One region of the Bacillus paramobilis genome, then DNA from elsewhere that is predicted to be linked to it. Evidence: riboswitches for the same ligand, from Rfam matches in the RefSeq annotation. Region 1 holds a riboswitch; the other holds the start of a gene.
What was found. A riboswitch is a leader RNA that binds a small molecule or an ion and turns the genes downstream of it on or off. The one in region 1 is predicted to bind FMN.
Positions count from the first base shown of each region.

Region 2: another riboswitch for FMN. It lies ahead of AABL52_RS19465 (ECF transporter S component); the one in region 1 lies ahead of ribD (bifunctional diaminohydroxyphosphoribosylaminopyrimidine deaminase/5-amino-6-(5-phosphoribosylamino)uracil reductase RibD).

Region 1 covers NZ_CP151108.1:1,309,455-1,320,950, reverse strand. The annotation lists gene AABL52_RS06950 (GrpB family protein) at 1-504, opposite strand, end outside; gene AABL52_RS06945 (YqkE family protein) at 574-837, opposite strand; gene AABL52_RS06940 (bifunctional metallophosphatase/5'-nucleotidase) at 1,039-2,628, shown strand; gene AABL52_RS06935 (ribbon-helix-helix domain-containing protein) at 2,751-3,227, opposite strand; gene AABL52_RS06930 (alpha/beta fold hydrolase) at 3,349-4,347, shown strand; gene AABL52_RS06925 (Na+/H+ antiporter family protein) at 4,478-5,797, shown strand; gene AABL52_RS06920 (LacI family DNA-binding transcriptional regulator) at 5,821-6,684, opposite strand; gene AABL52_RS06915 (GNAT family N-acetyltransferase) at 6,787-7,266, opposite strand; gene AABL52_RS06910 (alpha/beta hydrolase) at 7,348-8,271, shown strand; gene AABL52_RS06905 (DUF2552 family protein) at 8,282-8,527, opposite strand; gene AABL52_RS06900 (CDGSH iron-sulfur domain-containing protein) at 8,815-9,021, shown strand; FMN riboswitch at 9,211-9,354, shown strand; gene ribD (bifunctional diaminohydroxyphosphoribosylaminopyrimidine deaminase/5-amino-6-(5-phosphoribosylamino)uracil reductase RibD) at 9,664-10,776, shown strand; gene ribE (riboflavin synthase subunit alpha) at 10,758-11,402, shown strand; gene ribBA (bifunctional 3,4-dihydroxy-2-butanone 4-phosphate synthase/GTP cyclohydrolase II) at 11,415-11,496, shown strand, end outside.
Region 2 covers NZ_CP151108.1:3,806,097-3,817,592, reverse strand. The annotation lists gene resE (sensor histidine kinase ResE) at 1-327, shown strand, start outside; gene AABL52_RS19480 (cob(I)yrinic acid a,c-diamide adenosyltransferase) at 464-1,045, shown strand; gene AABL52_RS19475 (peptidoglycan DD-metalloendopeptidase family protein) at 1,130-1,744, shown strand; gene AABL52_RS19470 (hypothetical protein) at 1,774-2,460, opposite strand; FMN riboswitch at 2,706-2,845, shown strand; gene AABL52_RS19465 (ECF transporter S component) at 3,008-3,586, shown strand; gene AABL52_RS19460 (ferredoxin) at 3,708-3,956, opposite strand; gene AABL52_RS19455 (helix-turn-helix domain-containing protein) at 4,241-5,302, shown strand; gene AABL52_RS19450 (RecQ family ATP-dependent DNA helicase) at 5,292-6,821, shown strand; gene AABL52_RS19445 (CPBP family intramembrane glutamic endopeptidase) at 6,821-7,384, shown strand; gene AABL52_RS19440 (LysM peptidoglycan-binding domain-containing protein) at 7,407-7,886, shown strand; gene AABL52_RS19435 (metallophosphoesterase) at 7,945-8,721, shown strand; gene AABL52_RS19430 (MerR family transcriptional regulator) at 8,721-9,596, shown strand; gene AABL52_RS19425 (genetic competence negative regulator) at 9,674-10,282, shown strand; gene gudB (NAD-specific glutamate dehydrogenase) at 10,629-11,496, shown strand, end outside.

The DNA.
Region 1 (11,496 bases):
TCTCCATTCTTTCGCTTTTTCATCAACACTACGCACAAACTCATTTTTTCCTTCCGTATATAACGTGCCATCATATGTATATTTTTCGGCTAATTCTTTCTTTAAGGTTGCATATGCCTCTGCTTCTTCACAATGAGCCATCATATAATCACGAAACGCTAAATGCCTTACTATCTCAGGATTTCCTTTTTCAAACACGTGTAAGTGATACGAGCGCTTTTCCTCCGTTCCATGAATAAAATAACGACGTCTTGAAATACCGTTTTCCCCTTTTACGATGTAACCAAGCTCTTCAAAACGTTCATTCCAATGATCTACTCTGTCGATACTCTCTACTTCCATAATCATATCTATAATTGGTTTAGCTGCCAGTCCTGGCACTGACGTACTTCCAATATGATGGACTTTCACCATTTCTGGCATCGCCGATTTTAATCGCTCGGACTCTATTTGAAATTTTTCGTTCCAATGATTTTCATGCGGAACGACTACAATTTTTCTCATTTTACATTCCCCTTTTCTTACAAGCTCGTCAAAAAAATGATCAGCGGTATGCACTGATCATTTTTTATATTATTTAAAGTCTTTCCAAGTAAGGCTACTTTCACTTAACAGTTCTTCAAATGATTTATTCTTTTCACGTTCTTTTTGTTCTTGGCGCTTTCTCTCCAGTTCAGCTGCCTCTTTTTTCTCTTCTCTCACTTGCAATTCTTTCTTCTTATTCTTTAATTGCTGCATGAGTGAATCATTTAATTGATCGCCTAATGTAAGCGACTCTTTCTCTGGTTTATTCACTTGCGATTGTCTTTGCATTTGTCTTTGTTTCTTTTTCTTCATGCTACTCACCTTTTACTTTTTTCTCCATTATAGTAGATACACAATGAACTCGACAATAAAAAAGGTTCTTTACTCTATTATTCACCTTTTGTAAATGTGTTAATTTTTCGAAAAAACTAAATTTTTATATAGATATAATCCTATGAATCTATTAAAATTATGTCGTATGATGTCAGATTATAAAAAAAGGAGAAATGAATTATGTGGAAAAAAATCATTCCTGCTGTTGCCGTTTTAAGCACCATAACTTTTTCAAGCGTATTTGCCGCTCCTCCATCCCAGACTCCAGCTGAACAAAACCGTTACGTAGACGTACAAATGCTTGGTATTAATGATTTCCATGGACAACTAGATACGGTTAAAAAAATTAATAACAAAGAAGCTGGTGGCGCTGATTACTTAGCTACTTATTTAAAAGAACGTAAAAAGCAAAACCCGAATACACTTCTTGTACATGCTGGCGATATTGTCGGAGCTAGTCCACCAGTTTCAGCATTATTACAAGACGAACCAACGATTGAATTTTTAAATGACTTAAAGTTTGATGTTGGTACAATCGGAAACCATGAATTTGATGAAGGTATCGATGAAATGAAACGCCTCATTTACGGTGGATATCACGAGAAAACAGGAAATTTCAAAGGTGCTAACTTCCCTTATGTCGCTGCTAACTTCTATAACAAATCAACTGGCCGCTTATTCTTACCACCATTTACTGTAAAAATGGTAGATGGTGTTCCTGTAGGATTCATTGGCGTTGTTACAACTGATACACCAAATGTCGTGATGCCTACTATGCTTAAAAATGTACAGATCACTGACGAAGTAGAAGCAATTAATAAATCAACGCAACAATTAAAGCGTCTCGGTGTTAAATCCATCGTCGTCCTTGCCCATGTCGGCGGAACAACTGATGAATCTGGCGTGACAAATGGAGACCTTAATCGAATTGCAAATGAAACAGATCCAGAAGTTGACGTTATTTTCGGTGGGCATAGTCACACGTATGTAAATGGTACTGTAAATAATAAACTAATCGTCCAAGCGAACTCTTATGGAACAGCTTTCTCGGACGTAGATGTAACAATTGATCGTAAAACAAAAGATATTGTAAAGAAAAAAGCTGAAGTGATTACAACATATCATGAAGGTGTAGAACCTGATAAACAAGTAAAACAAAAAATAGATCAATATAAAGAAAAAATCGCACCACTTGTAAATGAAGTTGTAGGAAAATCTACAGCAGCTATCGACCGTAAACAAAATGATGCTGGTGAATCTACTCTTGGGAATGTAATTGCCGACGCACAGCGTCAAACAATGCAAGCTCAAATCGCACTTATGAATCCTGGTGGTATTCGTAATGACTTAGATGCTGGCGATATTACATGGGGCGAATTATATGGCATTCAGCCTTTTGGAAACCAATTAATTAAAGTAGATTTAACAGGTCAAGATATTCGCGACATTTTAAATCAGCAATGGCAAAAAGGAACAACAAGAATGCTTCAAATTTCAGGTATTCAATATACGTGGGATGCAAATAAACCAAACGGTGAAAAGGTTACGAATATACGTTTAACAAACGGAGAAGAATTATCTCCATCTAAAACGTATAGCGTAGTTGCAAATGCCTTCTTAGCTTCTGGCGGTGACGGATTCGTATCATTTAAAAATGGTAAAAATGCAGAGACTGGTCCAAACGACTTTGAAGCGCTAGTCGATTATGTAAAACAATTAAAAGAACCAATTCAACCAGTTATTGATGGTAGAATTCAAAAAACAAATTAAGTATTTCCCTAATATGCGATCCGGATTCTTATTGTAAAGGGTATGCACTTACGCTTAATTCACAATATTAGTAAAACCTAAAAAGGATACTCGTTCTTACAATGAACTTAGTATCCTTTTCTTTAATCATCCAAACGCGCTGTTTTGTTAAAGTCATATTGCTGTAAAAATTGTTGTAACGCCTCTTCTACAAGTTTAGATTTTTGAATTCCTTTCGCTTCTGATATAACATCTAGTTTTGCTAATATTTCTTTATTAATAGAAAAAGTACGTTTCTTTTTTTCTGTACTTATACTCATAATTGGCGCGATTACTTCTTCTCTCTTGCTTAGTAATTCATAAATACTTTGTAATTGTTCATAAATTAATAATTGATAATCCGTTTTCGCATATTGAAGGGCTGTCGCTTCTTGGAGTTGTAAGTGACGAGGTTCTTCTCCATCTCCTACAAAAATACGTTTCTTCTGTTCTCCATCATATTCATATCCAATCAATCTTAATTTCTTTGATAATGTATACGGGCTTATTTCAAGACGTTTTGCTATGATAGCGATGGATTCACGTCTATTTAAGCAATCTATAATTTCTCCAATCGTCACAATTTCCCTCCTCCCGTGTTGAAATGACACTAGTATGGTATGTTACAATGATTTTCTAACAGTATATGCAAAACAAATAGCCTGTGCGATTCATACGATTTCAGAAAAGGAGGTTTTCAATATGCTTTTTCGTAGCCATACCCCGCAGTTTTATAATGAAAATAAACAACTCATTCCTAATAGTATTGCTACGATGGAAAGCGTTATGATTCATAATCGAAAACAAACTCTCCTTATTCGCGGGCAAAACATAGAGCAACCTATTTTATTATGCTGTCATGGTGGACCGGGCATGGCACAAATCGGATTTATTCGTCATTTTCAAAAAGAATTGGAGAAACACTTCATCGTTATTAATTGGGATCAGCGCGGGGCAGGTAAATCTTTTTCAATGAAAGATTTCGGAGCAAATTTTACAATCGAACAATTCGTTTCCGATGCAAAAGAAGTGATTCAATATGTACTTAAAAAGTTCAATAAACAGAAACTATTTCTCGCTGGTCATTCTTGGGGAAGTATTATTGGGCTTAACATAGCACATCAATATCCACAGTATATCGAGGCTTACATCGGTATTGGACAGATTGTACATATGAAACAAAACGAAGAATTGCTATATCAGCATTTAATTCGTTCTGCAAAAAAACATGATCATAAAAAAGCATTAGCGTCCCTTTTAAAATTAGGCAAACCACCATTTTTAGATACGAGACGCCTTATTATTCAAAGAAAATGGCTTGGCACATTCGGAGGAGCAATCCAAAACGGCTCTTCCTTTTCTTTCATACGAAAAGGCTTCTTTTCTCCTGAATATACACTATTAGATTGGTTCAAGTTTCTCGCAGGAAATTTAAAATCTGGTGTTTTATGGGAAGAAATGCTGACAATCGATTTCTTTTCTTCTATTTCAAGTTTATCTATTCCGGTTTATTTTTGTTCTGGCCGCTATGATTATCAAACTCCTTATGCACTCGTTCAGGAATATTGCGATGTGATAGCAGCACCCATAAAAAAAATGATTTGGTTCCCAAATTCAGCTCATTCTCCTGACTTAGAAGAACCAGAATTATTCGCTAATTCTTTACAAGCAATTAAACAAGAGCTAGCTTTTCAGCATTAGTAACAAAGGCTCTTTTACATTTCATAGAAAACAATTTATAATAATATGTCGCAACTATGTATAAATATAGCAAAGTGCTTCATATTTACTTGCTTGAGCACAATAAAAATTTAGGGAGATTACATTTATTATGAATGCTGTACTCGTCGCAGTAGCAGTTATGCTATTGCTTAGTTTGTTACGTGTCCAGGTCATTGTCGCCATCATTGTTGGAGCTTTAACAGGCGGAATTATCGGCGGACTCGGTATTTCAGAAACGATTAACACTTTTACAACTGGCCTTGGAAACAGTGCTCCAATCGCTTTAAGTTATGCAATGCTTGGCGGTTTCGCTATTTCCCTTTCTAAAACAGGACTTCCAGATGCCATGATTCAAACTGCATTAAAATGGATTGGCAATGAACAAGACACGAAAAAACAAGTTTATTCTAAAATACTTATTTTATTCATCATTTTAACGATGGCTTGCTTCTCACAAAATGTGATTCCTGTTCATATCGCTTTCATCCCCATCTTAATTCCAGCACTATTAAAAGTACTAAATGAGCTGAAAGTGGATCGCAGACTTGTTACATGTATTATTACATTCGGATTGATTACTCCTTATATGTGGATTCCAGCGGGGTTCGGAAAAATTTATCATGACGTATTACAAACAAATGCTGCGCAAAGCGGTCTTACATTTGATGTCGCACTTATTCCAAAAGCCATGACTATTCCAGCAATCGGTATGATTATTGGATTATGTGTAGCCGTATTTATTACGTACCGGAAACCTCGTACGTATGAAACAGAACAAGTTCATACTACGGCAAATGAAATCGTTCCCTACACAAAACGTAGCATTACTTTCGGATTATTATCTATCATAGCTACATTAATTGTTCAATTAGCAACGGAATCAATGATTTTCGGTGCGTTAGCAGGGATTATCGTCTTATCAGTAAGTGGTAGTCTACCTCTTAAAGAAGCAGATGCGATATTAACAAGCGGAATGCGCATGATGTCCTTTATCGGTTTTGTTATGATCGCTGCCGCTGGATTTGGCGCTGTTCTTCGAAAAACAGGACATGTTGAATCTCTTGTGCAAACGAGTGCACATATAATTGGAAATAACAAGCCACTCGCTGCATTTCTTATGCTTGTGATTGGACTTCTCGTTACGATGGGAATTGGTTCATCCTTTTCAACCATCCCTATCTTAACAACAATTTTTGTACCTCTTTGCATGCAGCTTGGATTTAGTCCAATGGCCACAATTGCAATTATCGGTACAGCCGGAGCGCTAGGAGATGCCGGATCACCAGCATCAGATAGTACACTTGGACCAACATCCGGTTTAAATGCTGATGGTCAACACCATCATATATGGGATACATGTGTACCAACGTTTCTACACTATAATATACCGTTACTTATATTCGGCTTTATTGCCGCAATTACATTATAAAAGGTGCGTTTTATACGCACCTTTTACCTTTTTATTTTTCCTTTTAATTGTTGCAAAGCTATTTTCCCATTTTCTTCGTCATAACTTTCAATTTTGATGAGTGGCGGGCCTATCCATTCACTGTCTACGCTCCCGTTCAGTCCAGTAATTTTCAATTTATCCTGTATACAGATATTTAAATTTTTCGCTGCTCGCATTAACTCAAAAGTAACCTTATCACTTGAAGTTACAATTCCATCAATATACGGATAGGTTTGCAATAATGTAATAAACTGTTTATTCGTATACCCTTGTACACATTCTTCTCGATAAGAGATTCCTTCCTCCCAAACAGCGTCTAAAAATCCCGATATGTGCTCTTCCATTGCTTCACTATCTTCTCCCTCACCGAAATAAGCAAGAAAGTGACAACCCTTCTCTTTTAATAAAGAAACCGCTCTTTGTCCACTTTCATAATAATTTGCATGTGATTTTTTTTCCTCGATCACAACAAACGGAAGTGGAATTTCTCCTATACTTTTAAAAACTGATTTTGTCAAAATAACACCTGCAACGTTATTTTCCTTCAACATATGTATGTATCTATCTTTATTCTCTATATTACAAACAATGATTTGATATCCTTCTTTATATGCTATTTCCTCAATACAATGTAGCAAAGTGATGTTTGATGGGTTATATAAATTATCTACAAGTAATGCAATTATCGTTGAATTCTCTTTAAACAATGGCTTTGCTGTACTATTTGGCCTATAACGTAATTCCTCAATTGCTTCCTTTACTTGTTTTACTGTGTCCTCATGAACGTATCCTTTTTCATTAATAACTCGTGAAACGGTTGCGACTGAAACACCTGCCAATTTTGCAACATCACGTATAGTTGCCACATCGTCACCCCTTAATATGGTAATAGATTACAATTTTACGGTAACCTAAATTACAATATTCGTCAAGGTTAATAACTTATATTTCTGAAAATTGTTACATCATTACACTAAACGATACTCTAACTGAATTTCATGTAAAATTGGGATACTATCATACCCAATACTTGGAATTTCTTTCTTTATTTTTCGTGCCTCTTCCACTGCATTCACATATAAATTCGTCATCACAAAATTACGTTTTTGGTAAAAACGTAACGCATTCATATTATCATTTGTTGTTATGAGCCACACCCGCCCACACCGCTCTTCTTCCGCAACTTGTAATACACACTCCACAAGTTTTGTTCCTATTCCTTTTCTTTCTTCAAAGCTATCTAACGATACAATTTCACACATATTTCCGGTCACTTCATACGTTATAATTCCGATTATTCTGTCATCAAAGAACGCAACAAATCCTGGCAACTCTTCTAACTGATGCCCCTTCCCACGTGAAACCATCAACGAACTCCCCCAGTTCTCACACATGAACATTCGGATTGTTTCTTTCATCACTGGCGTAATTTTTTGTATATACACCATTTCCTATTTCTCCCCCTTTCTATCATTGTGATACAATATAAGTGTATCACATGTAACGGTATTTGGAGGATGAGGTAAAGTATGAAACGTTTTTTTGCAACATTGTTTACTATACTAGGTGCGATAACTGCCCTTGGGATTTTCTTTACAAATAAAGTGATGTACTTAAAGAAAAAAACAGAGGAAGAAGTACTCGAAAGAGAAACGAAAAAACATTTTCGTATAGAGGATTTTGATGCTCTTCATAAAGAAGAAATTCATATCCCTTCGCAATTTGGATATGATCTTCACGGATATTACATTCCTGCTGGTCATTCCAATAAGTTTATGATTTTTTGTCACGGCGTAACTGTAAATAAAATGAACTCTGTAAAATATGCAAGGTTATTTTTAGACAGAGGGTATAATGTCGTTATTTATGATCATCGTCGTCATGGTAAAACTGGCGGAAAAACAACAAGCTATGGATACTATGAAAAACATGATTTAAAATCAGTAGTTGACTGGCTAAAAAGTCGTTTTGGAACAAATATAACACTCGGTATTCATGGTGAATCTATGGGAGCTGCAACACTTCTTCAATACGCAGGACTTGTAGAAGATGGTGCTGATTTCTATATTGCAGATTGTCCTTTTTCTGATTTCTACGGGCAATTACAACACCGTTTAAAGGTTGAATTCCATTTACCTAAATGGCCTTTATTACCTCTAGCAAATGCTTTTTTAAAAGTGCGTGACGGTTATACGATTCGCGAAGTTTCACCAATCGATTGTATAAAAAACATTAACAATCCCGTCCTCTTTATTCATAGTAAAGATGATGATTATATTTTGGCTGATATGACGAAAGCACTATATGAAGCAAAAGAAAACAATAAACAACTTTATATTGCAGAACACGGTGCACACGCTTGCTCTTATAACGAAAATAAAGAAGAATATGAAGCAGCCGTTGATCAATTTTTAAACTCATATGTAAAAGAAACAAAAAACAGGCTTGCATAAGCCTGTTTTTTTATTGCGCTAAAACGTCTGTAACTTGTTCCATGTTTTCAGAAATCCATTGCATTGCATCATCTAACGTTGGAAATTCTGTCGTTTGAAATGTTACTTCATCTTGAAGTAACCAAACATCCTTTGACTCTTGTCCTACACCTGCAATGGACCAGTGTAACAAACTATATGGATGATTATCATTCAAAAATGATGCCCACGTGCGCTCATTTGCAATATTTCGTAATGTACGTAATTGTTTATCCATCTTTCGTCACCTTACTCTAGTCAGTTATAAAAAACATTATAACACTCTCTTCTCTCCCAAAGAAAGTGCTCTTTTTACCCCGCATTAACGGGCAGTAAAACTCCCACCTCAAAACTCAGCTAAAACAAAGAAGTTAGGTGGGAGATTAACTGCCCCTAAAAGCCCGATTGGTTCAACTAATAATTAGTGGGGGATACCTCCCCCACTAATTAAAGTTTCACTTTATATTGTCAAGTACTTCTCTTAATTATATGATGAAATTAAGCGTTTGGGAAGGAGGGATAGCGTTGGCTAAAGTACAAATTAAAGTAAATGATAATGGCTCTTTTCGCGTTACAGGGGACGTGGAATTAGTCGATTCACAAGGGAATGTATTCCCAGCAAAGCCGGCATTTTCTTTATGCCGTTGTGGTTTATCAAAAAATATGCCTTATTGCGATGCTTCGCATAAAGGTAAATTCGAATCTGTTGTTAGAGCACCAGAGGCAGAATAATTCCACATGTGACATGCACATTTTTTTGTGCATGTTTTTCTTTTTTACACCTCCGTTATATCCCTTCTCCTTACAACATTTCTCACACTTTTGTCACCATGCCAAGCTACATGTATTTTCACACAATTCTTCACATTCGAATATTTTTTACTAGCCTTTTATCTTTTTTGTGCTATAATTTGAGCAAACAACATCCTTCGGGGTCGGGTGAAATTCCCAACCGGCGGTGATGAAGTGCAAACTTCTAAGTCCGTGACCCGTTTTCAACTCGAAAACGGTGGATCTAGTGAAACTCTAGGGCCGACAGTATAGTCTGGATGGGAGAAGGATATGTTTTCTAGTAATTTTATATAGCGAATACACTTTTATTTCAGTATGCATATTTTTAAAGTTTCATTTTGAATCTTTATATATGTTTTATTTTGTATACTTATGTTTCTATACTGGAATAAAAAGATACGACTAGCGTTTGAAAAATTCGATATTTTGCTAGGTTTTTTCCTTATGCAAAAATATCAATCATCGTTAGGTTTCTTTCCTATACTTTCGTATTCGAACTATATTTCTAGAAATCACGTCTCCCAAACCCCAAGGATATAAAATCCTTGGGGTTTTTTGATTTTTTCAGGAGAGGTGAAGAGAATGACAGATCAAGAATATATGAGGATTGCCCTGCAGTTAGCAGAAGGAACATCCGGACAAACAAGTCCAAATCCTATGGTTGGTGCTGTTGTTGTAAAAGATGGAAACATCGTCGGTATGGGAGCTCATTTACGTGCTGGTGAAGAACACGCAGAAGTTCATGCTCTTCATATGGCTGGTGAGAAAGCAAAAGGAGCTACCGTTTATGTAACACTTGAACCGTGTAGCCATTTTGGAAAAACACCACCTTGCTGTGAATTACTCATCGAAAAGGAAGTTAAGCGAGTTGTAATTGCTACTCTTGATTGCAACCCTCTCGTTTCTGGTAATGGAAAAAAGAGATTAGAAGAAGCTGGCATCGACGTAACTACCGGTGTTCTTGAAGCAGAAGCCACCTTATTAAATCGTTTCTTTTTTCACTACATGAAAACGAAACGTCCATTTGTAACCATAAAAACAGCGATGAGCTTAGATGGGAAAACAGCAACTGTCACTGGTGAAAGTAAGTGGATTACAGGTGAAGAAGCACGAGCTGATGTTCACCAATATCGCCATACACATGATGCGATTCTCGTTGGAGTAAATACAGTTATAGCTGATAATCCGCATTTAACGACAAGAATTCCTAACGGGGGTAAACATCCTATACGTGTTATTTTAGATACCCATTTACGAACACCACCATCTTCTCATGTCATCAAAGATGGTTTAGTACCGACATGGATTTTTGTCGGTAAGGATGTAAATAAAGAGAAAATAGCTTCTTATGAATCTGAAAATGTAACTATATTCCAAATGAAAACGAAGCAAATTGAAATTGAGGACCTCCTTTTCTTTCTTGGAGAGAAGCAAATTCTTTCTTTATTCGTTGAAGGAGGCCAATCGATTCATGCAAGCTTCTTACAAACAAAGCATTTCAATGAAATTATAACTTATATAAGCCCGATATTAATTGGCGGGAAAGATGCCCCTACTTTATTTGGCGGAAATGGTTTCGCAGCATTACAAGATGCACTTTCCTTGGAGATTCAAGCGATGAAACAAATTGGCGATGATATAAAAATCGTTGCGAATGCCCGAAGCGAGGTGACGGAATGTTTACAGGAATTGTAGAAGAGTTAGGAACGATTACAAACATGCAACAAAGCGGAGAAGCGATGAAGTTAACGATCCATGCAAATAAAATTTTATCAGATGCTCACTTAGGTGATAGTATCGCGGTTAACGGTATTTGCTTAACTGTAACGAGTTTCACAACAACTTCATTTACAGTGGACGCAATGCCTGAAACGATGCAATCAACATCACTTCGCATGCTTAAACCACACTCTAAAGTAAATTTAGAGCGGGCGATGGCTGCAAACGGACGATTCGGTGGACATTTCGTTTCAGGACATATTGATGGCATCGGAACGATATTAAACAAAAAACAACACTATAATGCCGTCTATTACAAAATAGCTATTGCTGATGAATTACTGCGCTATTGTTTGCATAAAGGATCCATCGCTGTTGATGGAACGAGTTTAACAATATTTGATATAGACGAATCTTCCATCACAATCTCACTCATCCCGCACACAGTAAGTGAATCTGTTATCGGTGGAAAGAATGCCGGTGACATCGTAAACATTGAGTGTGACATGATCGGTAAATATATCGAACGCTTTATTTCTAAACCTGTAAATCGAACTGGTTCAATGAGCAAAAGCTTTTTACAAGAAAACGGATTTCTATAAGGGGGAAGCATGATGTTTCATCGTATTGAAGAAGCTCTAGAAGATTTAAAACAAGGAAAAGTCGTTATCGTATGTGATGATGAAAACCGCGAAA
Region 2 (11,496 bases), 2.5 Mb from region 1:
CAAGTATTGACGAATTTAATTGATAACGCAATTCGTCATACGAATGCAGGCGGACATGTAACGCTTGTAATTGATACGAAAAATAATGGTCTTACTTTTGAAGTACAAGATTCGGGCGCTGGCATTCCAGAAGAAGATATTCCATTTTTATTTGATCGTTTCTATAAAGCTGATAAAGCAAGAACACGTGGGAAAAAAGGTGGAACAGGGCTCGGGCTTGCGATTGCAAAAAATATTGTGCAAGGCCATGATGGTAAAATTGCTGTTTCAAGTGTTGTTGGAGAGGGAACTACATTCTCTGTATATTTACCGAATCGTATAATTTAGATATGTGTTTTTAAAGTTGATAATGAATAAAGTTCTACTGTTTTTTATTTTTTTGTAAAATCAATTAAATAAATAATAGTAGAACTTTTTTCTATCTTAGTCGAATGAAGAATAATAAGAGGGGTGTCGTGAAGCGATGAAATTATACACGAAAACAGGAGATAAAGGTACAACAAGTGTAATAGGCGGCAGAGTGGATAAAGATAATATTAGAGTTGAAGCATATGGCACGATAGATGAGTCGAATTCTCATATTGGATATGCAATGACGAAGCTACAAGGCGGGTCTTTTGGAGATATTTACAATGAACTTGAAAATATTCAACATGAACTATTTGATTGCGGGGGAGACTTGGCGATAGTAGAGGGGAAAGCTCCTTATAAAGTAACGCTTGAAATGGTTGAAAGCTTAGAAAGAAGGATTGATTCGTATATAGAAGAAGCACCGCCGTTAGAGCGTTTTATTTTACCAGGTGGAAGCGAAGCGGCAGCTGCTATTCATATTGCACGTACAGTTGTAAGGCGAGCAGAACGATGTGTAGTGTCCTTGCAAAAAGAAGGGGAAACAAATGAAGTTGTTCTAAAGTATGTAAATAGACTATCGGATTATTTGTTTGCGGTAGCTAGAGTAATAAATGCTCGATTACAAGTAAAAGACGTGGAGTATAATCGCAGTGCAATCGTTTTTCGTGATAAAAAAGAGAAGGAAGTGGAGTGATTCACTTTCTTTTTTTGTATACTTTTTTCTGTAATATACCAAAATAGAGAAGGTATGGTGTTAATTAGAAAACGGAGGATGTATATGAAAGTGTTAAAATGTGGCGTCATGTTATTGACAGTACTGTTTTTATCTCAATTACATGTGTACGCAGAGGGAAACCAATGGACATGGCCTGTTGAAGGGCAGATAAGTGATTATTTTGGGACAAGGCATGGAAAACACTACGGTATAGATATAGCGGCACCGATTGGCGCGCCTGTGGCAGCTATTCAAGAAGGTAAGGTAACAAAGTCTTATTATTCAAGTAGTTATGGAAACGTTGTATTTATTAAACATGGAGAATATGAGGCCGTGTATGCACATTTAAATAAGAGATATGTAGTTCAAGGGGATTATATTTCAAAAGGAGGAATAATTGGAGAAGTAGGAAATACAGGAGAATCGAGAGGTGCACACTTACATTTAGAAGTTCATCAAGGAAGATGGACGATGGCGAAAAAGAATGCGATGAATCCATTGCTTGTTCTAAATGAACAGAGAAATGAAGTTGTTTCCTCATCCTTATATGTCGTCCAAAAAGGGGACACTTTAGTTAGTATTGCACGGAAATTTAGTATGTCAGTTAAGGAAGTTAAAGAAAAAAATGGACTGCAGCAAGATCGGATTTATCCAAATCAACAATTATACGTAAAGTAAAAAAAGAGCTAGTTAAACTAGCTCTTTTTTTACCAAAAAATAAAGACACATATAAATCCAGAAATAGCTAAGTAGCTATATAAGTAAAATACTTTCGTTCTTGTTTTTTCGTTCGTTCGAAATAGTACAATAGTCGGTTCAATTAAACCGATTGTCAAACAAAGTAAACCAAGAAGCATACAACCGATTGAAATGGAGTACAGGGCAATTTGTGGTGCTTGAAATGGAATCATCCATTTTAATAAAAATGCAATAAGTGCAGTGTAGCAAATGCTGCCGATGTATTTATTCAACGGTGCATTAGAACGGAACCCTGGAAGTTTTTTTAAGAAAGAGCGGGAAACAACTTCAGTTTGTAAAGATGTGTGCTTTTCAATTATTTTTTGAGCTTCTTTTCCTTTTTGGAAAAGGGATAATATCCAGTTTCGCTCACCTTGAAAAATAAATTGAGAAGTTGTCAAATAATGATCCACCTTCACTTTATTCCAACTCTTCCACTGGTGACGCTCACACAGTTTTAATTTACTCTCTGTTTTTTTATCATACTGATAAATACTGATGCCATCTTCGTCGAAAGCAGCATAGTATGTCTCACTTGAGAATGTGCCTAAATCAATTGGACAGTAGAAAAGTAATTCTTTTTTTAAGTAAAAGTATTCTTTTCTTAAGTTTTTTTTCATTACTTCTCGAATAGAGTGTCTCTTTTCTTTTTTCATGACATTTCCTCCATAATCCAGAAAATGTTCTTATCTTAACAATTCAACATCTTATCACTTTTAACTATATATGACTAGTGGATTCATAGGAGAAATGCCTAATACTAAAAAATATGGGGTGTATTGTAAAATATAGTGATTGGTTTCGGTTATATAAAATTAATAACTTATTTTTAATAAGTTACACTTTTTTTGTTCACAACATGATCATGTTGTTGTATAATGAAGTGGAAAATAGAATATCGGTCTATCTTCGGGGCAGGGTGAAAATCCCGACCGGCGGTGATGAACTATATGTGATTTTGTTCTAAGCCCGCGAGCCGTTAAGGCAGGATTTGGTGTGATTCCAAAGCCGACAGTATAGTCTGGATGGGAGAAGATGGAGGTTCAAGCGTTCAAAAAAGATATGGATTTGAACGTCTGTTTGATGTGCCTTAAATTCTCCCTTTGTGTAAAACACAAAGGGTTTTTTCGTTCTATGAAAAAATAGGCATAGCAGAACCTTTCCACTTTCCATGAGATGATCGATGGAAAAGGAGAGAGAAAGATGAAACAAAAAAACAGTGTAGTGCAGATGGTGAGTGTAGCGATGCTAAGTAGTATTGCATATTTACTGATGATGTTGGATTTCCCGTTTCCAGGGCTTCCGCCATTTTTAAAAATTGATTTTAGTGATGTACCAGCTTTAATTGCTGCGATTATTTTTGGGCCAGTTGCAGGGATAATTGTAGAGGCGATAAAGAATATTTTACATTACGGGATTCAAGGGAGTTTAACGGGAGTACCAGTTGGCGAAATTGCTAACTTTATTGCAGGATGTTTATTTATTGGACCGGCAGCTTTCTTATTTAGAAAGTATCGTACTGTTAAGAGTTTAACGACAGGATTAATGCTAGGGACAATTACAATGGCGCTCATCATGAGTGTATTAAATTACATCATTATATTCCCAGCTTACACTTGGTTTTTAAATTCACCAGCTATGTCTAGTGAGGCTATAAGAACAACGGTTGTAACGGCAATCTTACCATTTAATTTGATTAAAGGAATTGTTGTGACAATTGTATTTGTAGCGTTATTCTCACGCCTGAAAGTATGGGTGTTTGCAAAAATGAAAAATGCATAAAATATAAAAAAACCATTAGTAGTATGGAACTACTAATGGTTTTTTATTAAGTAGAATGAAAATAGAAAACAAAAAATATCCCTCATATTAATGAGGGATATTTTTTGAAGTTAATAAAAGACTATTCGAATTTTAAAGAGTCGCCGTCGAATGATTCGTCAGCAACTTTAATTGAGTCAGTTGGACAACCTTCGAATGCATCCATCATATCTTCAATTAATACATCTGGAATTTCAACGATACCTTGGTTATCGTCTAACGTTACAAATGCAATACCTTCATCATCATAATCATAAATGTCTGGTGCAGCAGCGCCGCAAGCACCACATGCGATACAAGTATCTTTATCAACGATTGTATATTTTGCCATCTTTTTTCCCTCCTGATAATATGTATGTGAAAAGCTCGCCATAAAAATTATAACCTTATTGTAAAACGGTTTTTAAAACTTTTCAACATAAAATTATAATGATAATCCTTATCAATTAGAGTGTCAACTAATTTTTGCATTATGTCACAAGATTTTCAAAATACGTAAATGTTATTTCGTTTGGTACAATATACTATATACAAGTACATAGTGCCGATATGATAAGTTTAATAATGCGATCATACTAAAAAGTAACTAAGTTAGATTGAAAGGTGGAAGCGGTAATGCAACTACAATATACAGTATTGTATTGTTTAAAACAATTGAATGGTGAAAGGACCGTTTCTTCTATTTATTATTTATTAAAAGGAAAACGATCTTCACAAACGTTACAAGATGGAAATATGTTCCGAATTTCTTTTTTGTTTGGAATATATAAATCGTTAAATAGAACAGACTATGATCGTGAAGTTGCAAAGTTGTTGCAAGCAGATTTGATTCAAGAAATACGTGAAAATACATATTTGTTAACATCTAAAGGTAAAATGCAGTTGCAAACATGGGAGGAAGTGTATGCTTTTCCCGCGCATTTACATGGTTTGCACTATGGCGAATTAGGTGAAACATTTTGGAAAAGAGTATCATTAATCATTCAAACTATATCTAATTTACAACAGAATAATACGAAGTTTATTCCCATTCAACAAGATACAGAAATAACGGTGTGGGTGAAACGCTTTTTAACAGGTATACCGTATAGGAGAAGTGAATTGGCTAAAAGATTATGGAAAGAAATACATAATCTTTTAGGAAAAGGTGATGTGGTAGAAGCGACAATTGTAACATATCGATTAACAGGATATGAACGTATCGGTTGTACATTGCAGCAATTAGCGGAAATTACGAAACAAGATATATTTCGGGTGTATTTTTTATTTTGGGGTACAATTCACTTCTTTATACAAGAAGTTCGCGATAAAGAAAATGAATTTCCACTGTTAGCGGAAATTATATCTTACCCAAATGAGAGAGCTGAATTATTTAGTTTATCAACGAAAAAAACATATAATTTTTGGAGACAAGGACGTTCTTTAGAAGAAATAGCGACAATTAGAAATTTAAAGGTTGCAACGATAGAAGATCATTTTGTTGAAATTGCTTTACGAGAAAAAGAGTTTTCAATCGAGATGTTTATGGAAAAAGATAAAATAGATAAAGTAACAAAAGTAATTGTGGCATTACAAACACGTAAGTTGCGTGAGTTGAAACAAGCGGTTGGAGAGGGGATTTCTTATTTTGAGGTCCGTCTTGTATTGGCGCGGATGGAGGTTATAAATGAAGCTTGAGGAATATTTATATAGATGGTTTGGATATTCTGAATTTCGTCCAGGGCAAAAAGGGGTAATTACAGATTTATTAGAAGGAAAAGATGTTATAGCAATGCTCCCGACTGGAAGAGGAAAGTCTATGTGCTATCAACTTCCAGGGCTAATGCAAGAAGGAACAGTACTTGTTGTATCACCATTATTATCTTTGATGGAAGATCAAGTTACACAATTAAAATATGTTGTGAAAAACCGAGTGATTGCATTTAATAGTTTTCGGACATTGCATGAAAAAAGAGAAGCGATGAAAAAATTAGCTTCATATAAATTTATTTTTGTTTCACCAGAGATGTTGCAGTCGGAAGTGTTAATAAGAGAATTGAAGAAAGTTCATATTTCATTATTTGTTGTGGATGAGGCTCATTGTATTTCACAATGGGGTTATGATTTTAGGCCAGACTATAAAAAACTAAATGTAGTCATTGGGAATATTGGGTCTCCTACGGTGCTAGCATTAACAGCAACAGCGACGAAAGATGTACTCCGAGATATAGCAGAGAGTTTAGATTTGAAGAATGTGACGCAACATGTATACTCTATTGATCGTCCAAATATTGCAATGGAAGTACAATTTGTGGATACGATAGAAGAGAAGAAAGAAGCGCTTTTGGACCAGGTGATGTATTTACAAGGGCCAGGAATTGTATATTGTTCAAGCAGAGCGTGGACAGAACGTTTAACGGAATATTTAAGAGGAAAAGGCGTGACTGGTGTCGCTTTTTATCATGGTGGTATGGAACATGAAGAGCGTATGTTAATTCAACAACAGTTTATGAATGACCAGTTGCAGCTTGTAATATGTACAAGTGCTTTTGGTATGGGAGTAAATAAGTCGAATACGAGATATATTATTCATTTCCATTATCCGACTAATATAGCTTCCTATTTACAAGAAATCGGAAGAGCTGGAAGAGATGGTGAACCGAGTATAGCTATCTTACTATGTAGTCCGTTAGATCACGATTTGCCAATTTCAATAATTGAAGATGAATTGCCGAGTCAGTCGCAAATACAATTTTTATTTTCTTTACTACAAGAAAGAATGTTTCAAACGAAAGAATTGCCAATAGAAGAGGTAGAAGAAATTTGTTATAATGCAGCAAGATTTAATGAACAATATTGGCGCTTCACCCGCTATCATCTTGAGCAGCTTGGAATCATACAACAGCGAAAATTAAAATTAGAGAGCTTGTCAGATGAAATTATGAACCGATTAATAGCTGAAGTAGAGATAAGGCTGCGTAATAAATATAGTGAGCTAGAAAACATGAAATCATGGATACAAGTGAAAGGATGTAGACGTGAATATTTGCTGCAACAGTTCGGTTATAGAAAAGAGACCGAGTTAAAAAATTGCTGTGACTATTGTAGTATTACAAAAACAGACTATAAAAAAAGACAAGCGCAACAATCGGATTTCGACTATAATTGGGAAACAGAGTTACAAAAGCTTTTCGGTCTAGAAAAGATGGGGGAATGATGAACATTCAAAGGCATAATATTGAAGATATGAGTCCGAAAGAAATAAGGCTGAATCTGTATATTACACAGTTCATTATTATCGGTATCGGTTGTTTGCTAGCATATATATTATTCCCAGATATAAAATCGGTGTATAGTCTGTGGAAATGGGAACCGGTGTCTATACTTATAATAGGTGGCTTATTAGCAATTGGTATTGTGTTATTAGATTATGTTGCAATGCGAGTGTTTCCAGAGTCTTGGTTTGATGATGGTGGTATTAACGATAGGATGTTTCAAGGAATGTCAGTTATGCATCTACTCGTTATTACGTTCATTATCGGTTTTGCAGAAGAATTTTTATTTAGAGGTGTAGTGCAGACACACTTTGGAATTATAATAGCGAGTTTAGTATTTGCAGTGTTACATATTCGGTATATAAAAAAGCCATTTTTGTTTTGTTTCGTCTGTTTCATTAGTTTTGTCTTTGGTTATGTATTTCAATGGACAGGAAATTTGTTTATAACAATCTTTGCACACTTTCTTGTTGATTTTATAATGGGACTCCAATTAAGAAAATAAATGGAAGGTGGTGGTGAACAACATGAGAAAACGAATTCCTGATTTTGAAGAGGAATTAGAAGTTGAGCGAGTGGAAGAAAAAGAAAGTTTACCGCCGCGTAGTGAAATTCATAGAAATAAAGAGAAAAAACAAAAGTTTAAAATGAATCATATTTTCGTACGAGTTTTAACATTTCTATTCATATTACTACCAATTAGTATCTTATGGTATACAGATAAATATATTCAGGTGAAAAGTGATGGTAATAACGCTGGGAAAAGTGCGTTTGAGGTCATTTTCTTTGATTCAGCTAAATCTGAATCAGGGGCACCATCTGAGAAAGTTGTAACGCATACGGTGAAAGAGGGAGAAACTTTAGAAAGTATAGCGAAGCAATATTTTTCAGATGATACTGGAATCGAAGTGATTAAAAAGTATAATGATTTACAAGAAGACGAAGTGAGTGTAGGTCAAGAAATAAAAATTCCGATAAAAGATAAGTCCGCAAAGCAGGAGAGTTAGTAACATACTTGCTATAAAAACTGAGGATTATCTTTATGAGGAGGGGAGTAAAGAATATATGATATGGATTATCTTATTAAGTACTCTCATATGTATTGGTATTATATTTCTTCTTGTAATGTATACAGAAGCGATGCGTAATACTGTGTTAGAACATACTTTAATATTTGAAGAATTTCCGAAAGGTTTTCAAAAAGTAAAGGTGTTTTTTATTTCTGATATTCATAGAAGGGTCATTTCAAGTTCGTTAATTGAACAAGTAAAAGGAAAAGTAGACCTTGTAATTATTGGCGGTGATTTAGCGGAAAGAGGCGTCCCTTTATCGAAAATCTCTGCGAATATACAAAAATTAAGAGAGATAGCTCCTGTATATTTTGTATGGGGAAATAACGATTATGAGATTGAGTATCATGAATTAGATGCTTTGTTATTAGAGAATAATGTGAAAGTTTTAGATAATACAAGAGTTGTATTTGAGTCTGAACTAGGAGAACAAATTTGTTTACTTGGTGTAGATGATGTTGGTTTGAAACGTGATCGTTTAGATTTGGCGTTGGCTGATTGCAAAGAAGATGGTTTTCGCATATTAATTAGCCATAACCCTGATATAATAAATAAAATGTCTGGAAAAGAACAAATTTCACTTGTTTTAAGTGGACATACACATGGAGGACAGATTCGATTATTCCCATCTAAAAAATATTTAAAAGGTGGCGTATATAAGCATTCAAATATGACTCTTTTTGTTAGTAATGGGTATGGAACAACGTTGATTCCACTTCGCTTCCGAGCACCTGCTCAAACACATATTATTACGTTATGCGGAGGGAAATGATGCCAACTCTAAACGGGAAATATAACATAAAAGCTGTTTCAAATATAATTGGAATTCAGCCGAGTACGCTTCGTGCATGGGAGAGACGATATCAAATTATTGCCCCAAAGCGGAATCATGCGGGACATCGATTATATACAGAAGAGCATATTCAAATTTTGAAATGGTTAATGGACAAGGTTTCTTCCGGCATGATGATTGGACAAGCAGTTCAATTATTAGAAGGGAATCGTTTGCAGCGTAGTGTTCAAAAAGAAATATATTCCGATAGAGAAGTTGTTTTAGTGGACGACTTACTACAAGCTTTGTTAAAATTTGATGAAATTACAACTTCTGCATTGTTAAACGAGGCTTTTAGTATTTATGCAACAGAAAAAGTTATAGCAAGTATTGTTCTTCAATTGTCAAATAAATTGTTAACGTTAAAAAATAATAATGAAGTTACATTGGTGCAATTCCAATATGTCGTATCATTTTTACAAACTCGTCTAGGAATGGTGTATCATAATGCATCATCATTTTCTTCTATACACAAAGTTGTCGTGTTAGAAAATAATATGTTGAAAGGGTTTGTTTTCTCAACGTATTTACGCTTAAAGGGATATGAGGTGATATATATTAGGTCAAGCTTAGCAGAAGATGGTATTTTGTTAGCTGTTGAGCAAATACAACCTACATATGTAGTAGTCTCTTTTGCTGACGGACGAGAACTTAAGAACGTGATGGACGACATGAATTTGTTGCAAGAAAAAAATGAGAACCTTTCGGTTGGGTTTATAGGAGAAATAGGTGCTCGAGATCAGCTGAACATTCAAACACGCCTAATTGGTGATACGAAAGAAGAATGGGATGATTGGTTAAAAATGTTAGAATAGTTGTTCGAAAAGAACCATCTATTTTCTATTTCATATAATAAAAATTATATTCATTGGTTACGTAGGGAGGGTATGAGATGAGGCTGGAACGATTAAATTACAATAAGATAAAAATTTTCTTAACATTTGATGATTTATCTGAACGAGGATTAACGAAAGAAGATTTGTGGAGAAATGCACCGAAAGTACAGCAATTATTTCGTGATATGATGCAGGAAGCAAATAAGGAACTAGGATTTGAAGCGGATGGTCCGATTGCAGTTGAAGTATTTTCTCTACAAGCGCAAGGAATGGTCGTAATTGTAACGAAAGAACATCAAGATGTGGATACAGATGATGAGTTCCGTGACGAGTTTATTGAAATGCAAGTGACTCTAGATGAAAGCGAGCATATACTTTATGAGTTTGCTACACTAGATGACGTAATTAACCTGTCGAATCGTTTATATAACCTTGATGTAACTGGCGGAAAACTATATACGTGGGATGGTCGTTTCTATCTTTGGATGGAAGAAGAGGAGCAAGTTCAATTACTGAAGGCAGATTTTATAGCTATTTTAGCGGAATATGGTAATCCGTCTACAGCAACTATTTATCGTCTAATGGAGTATGGTAAAGAATTAATGGCTTCTCAAGCAATTGAACAAATACACAATTACTTTGTGAAAAAACAAAACCTTAGCTAATATAACAAAGCTAAGGTTTTGTTTTTTATTTGGAAAAATCTAAAATATTGGTCTGGAAATGTCAAAACGATCAATGGTAAAGTGGGAATCATAAATACTGGGGCGTTTTTTGCTTAAAAGTATCTTCTTAAGGTGTTGTATATAAGTAAAATAAAAAATATTTAAATATTTAAGTATTTTACTTTTCTAAAAGTGATAAAAGGACTATAATGATAGTGAAAACGCTTGCAACAGAAAATAGTTTGTATATATTTGTTAGCGTTTTCTATTGCATTCCAAATTTAACGGTGTATACTAGGCAATGAAGGTTTACTAAACAAGTGAAATTACAGGGGGTTTACTTACTATGGTAGCCGAAAAGGGAACTCAAACAAAAACACAACAACAAAGGGAACAACATTTTGAATTATTGAATTCGACACAAATTGTTATTAGTGAAGCATTAGAAAAATTGGGTTATCCAAACGAAGTATATGAATTATTAAAAGAACCAATTCGTATGATGACAGTGAAAATACCAGTTCGTATGGATGACGGGACTGTTAAAATATTTACAGGATATCGTGCACAACATAATGATGCTGTTGGTCCAACGAAAGGTGGAATTCGCTTCCATCCGAATGTAACAGAAAATGAAGTGAAAGCACTTTCAATCTGGATGAGTTTAAAGTGTGGTATTGTTGATTTACCATACGGTGGAGGTAAAGGTGGAATTATTTGTGACCCACGTGAAATGTCATTCCGTGAGTTAGAAAGATTAAGCCGCGGTTATGTACGAGCAATTAGCCAAATCGTAGGACCGACAAAAGACATTCCAGCTCCAGATGTATTCACAAACTCTCAGATTATGGCATGGATGATGGATGAGTATAGCCGTATCGATGAATTTAATTCACCAGGATTTATTACAGGTAAGCCACTTGTATTAGGTGGATCACATGGACGTGAAACAGCAACAGCGAAAGGTGTAACAATTTGTATTCGTGAAGCTGCAAAAAAACGCGACATTGATATTAAAGGTGCACGCGTTGTTGTTCAAGGATTCGGTAATGCTGGAAGCTTCTTAGCTAAATTTATGCATGATGCAGGCGCGAAAGTTATTGCAATCTCGGATGCTTACGGTGCATTGCATGATCCAAACGGATTAGATATTGATTATTTATTAGACCGTCGTGATAGCTTCGGTACAGTAACAAAACTATTTAATAATACAA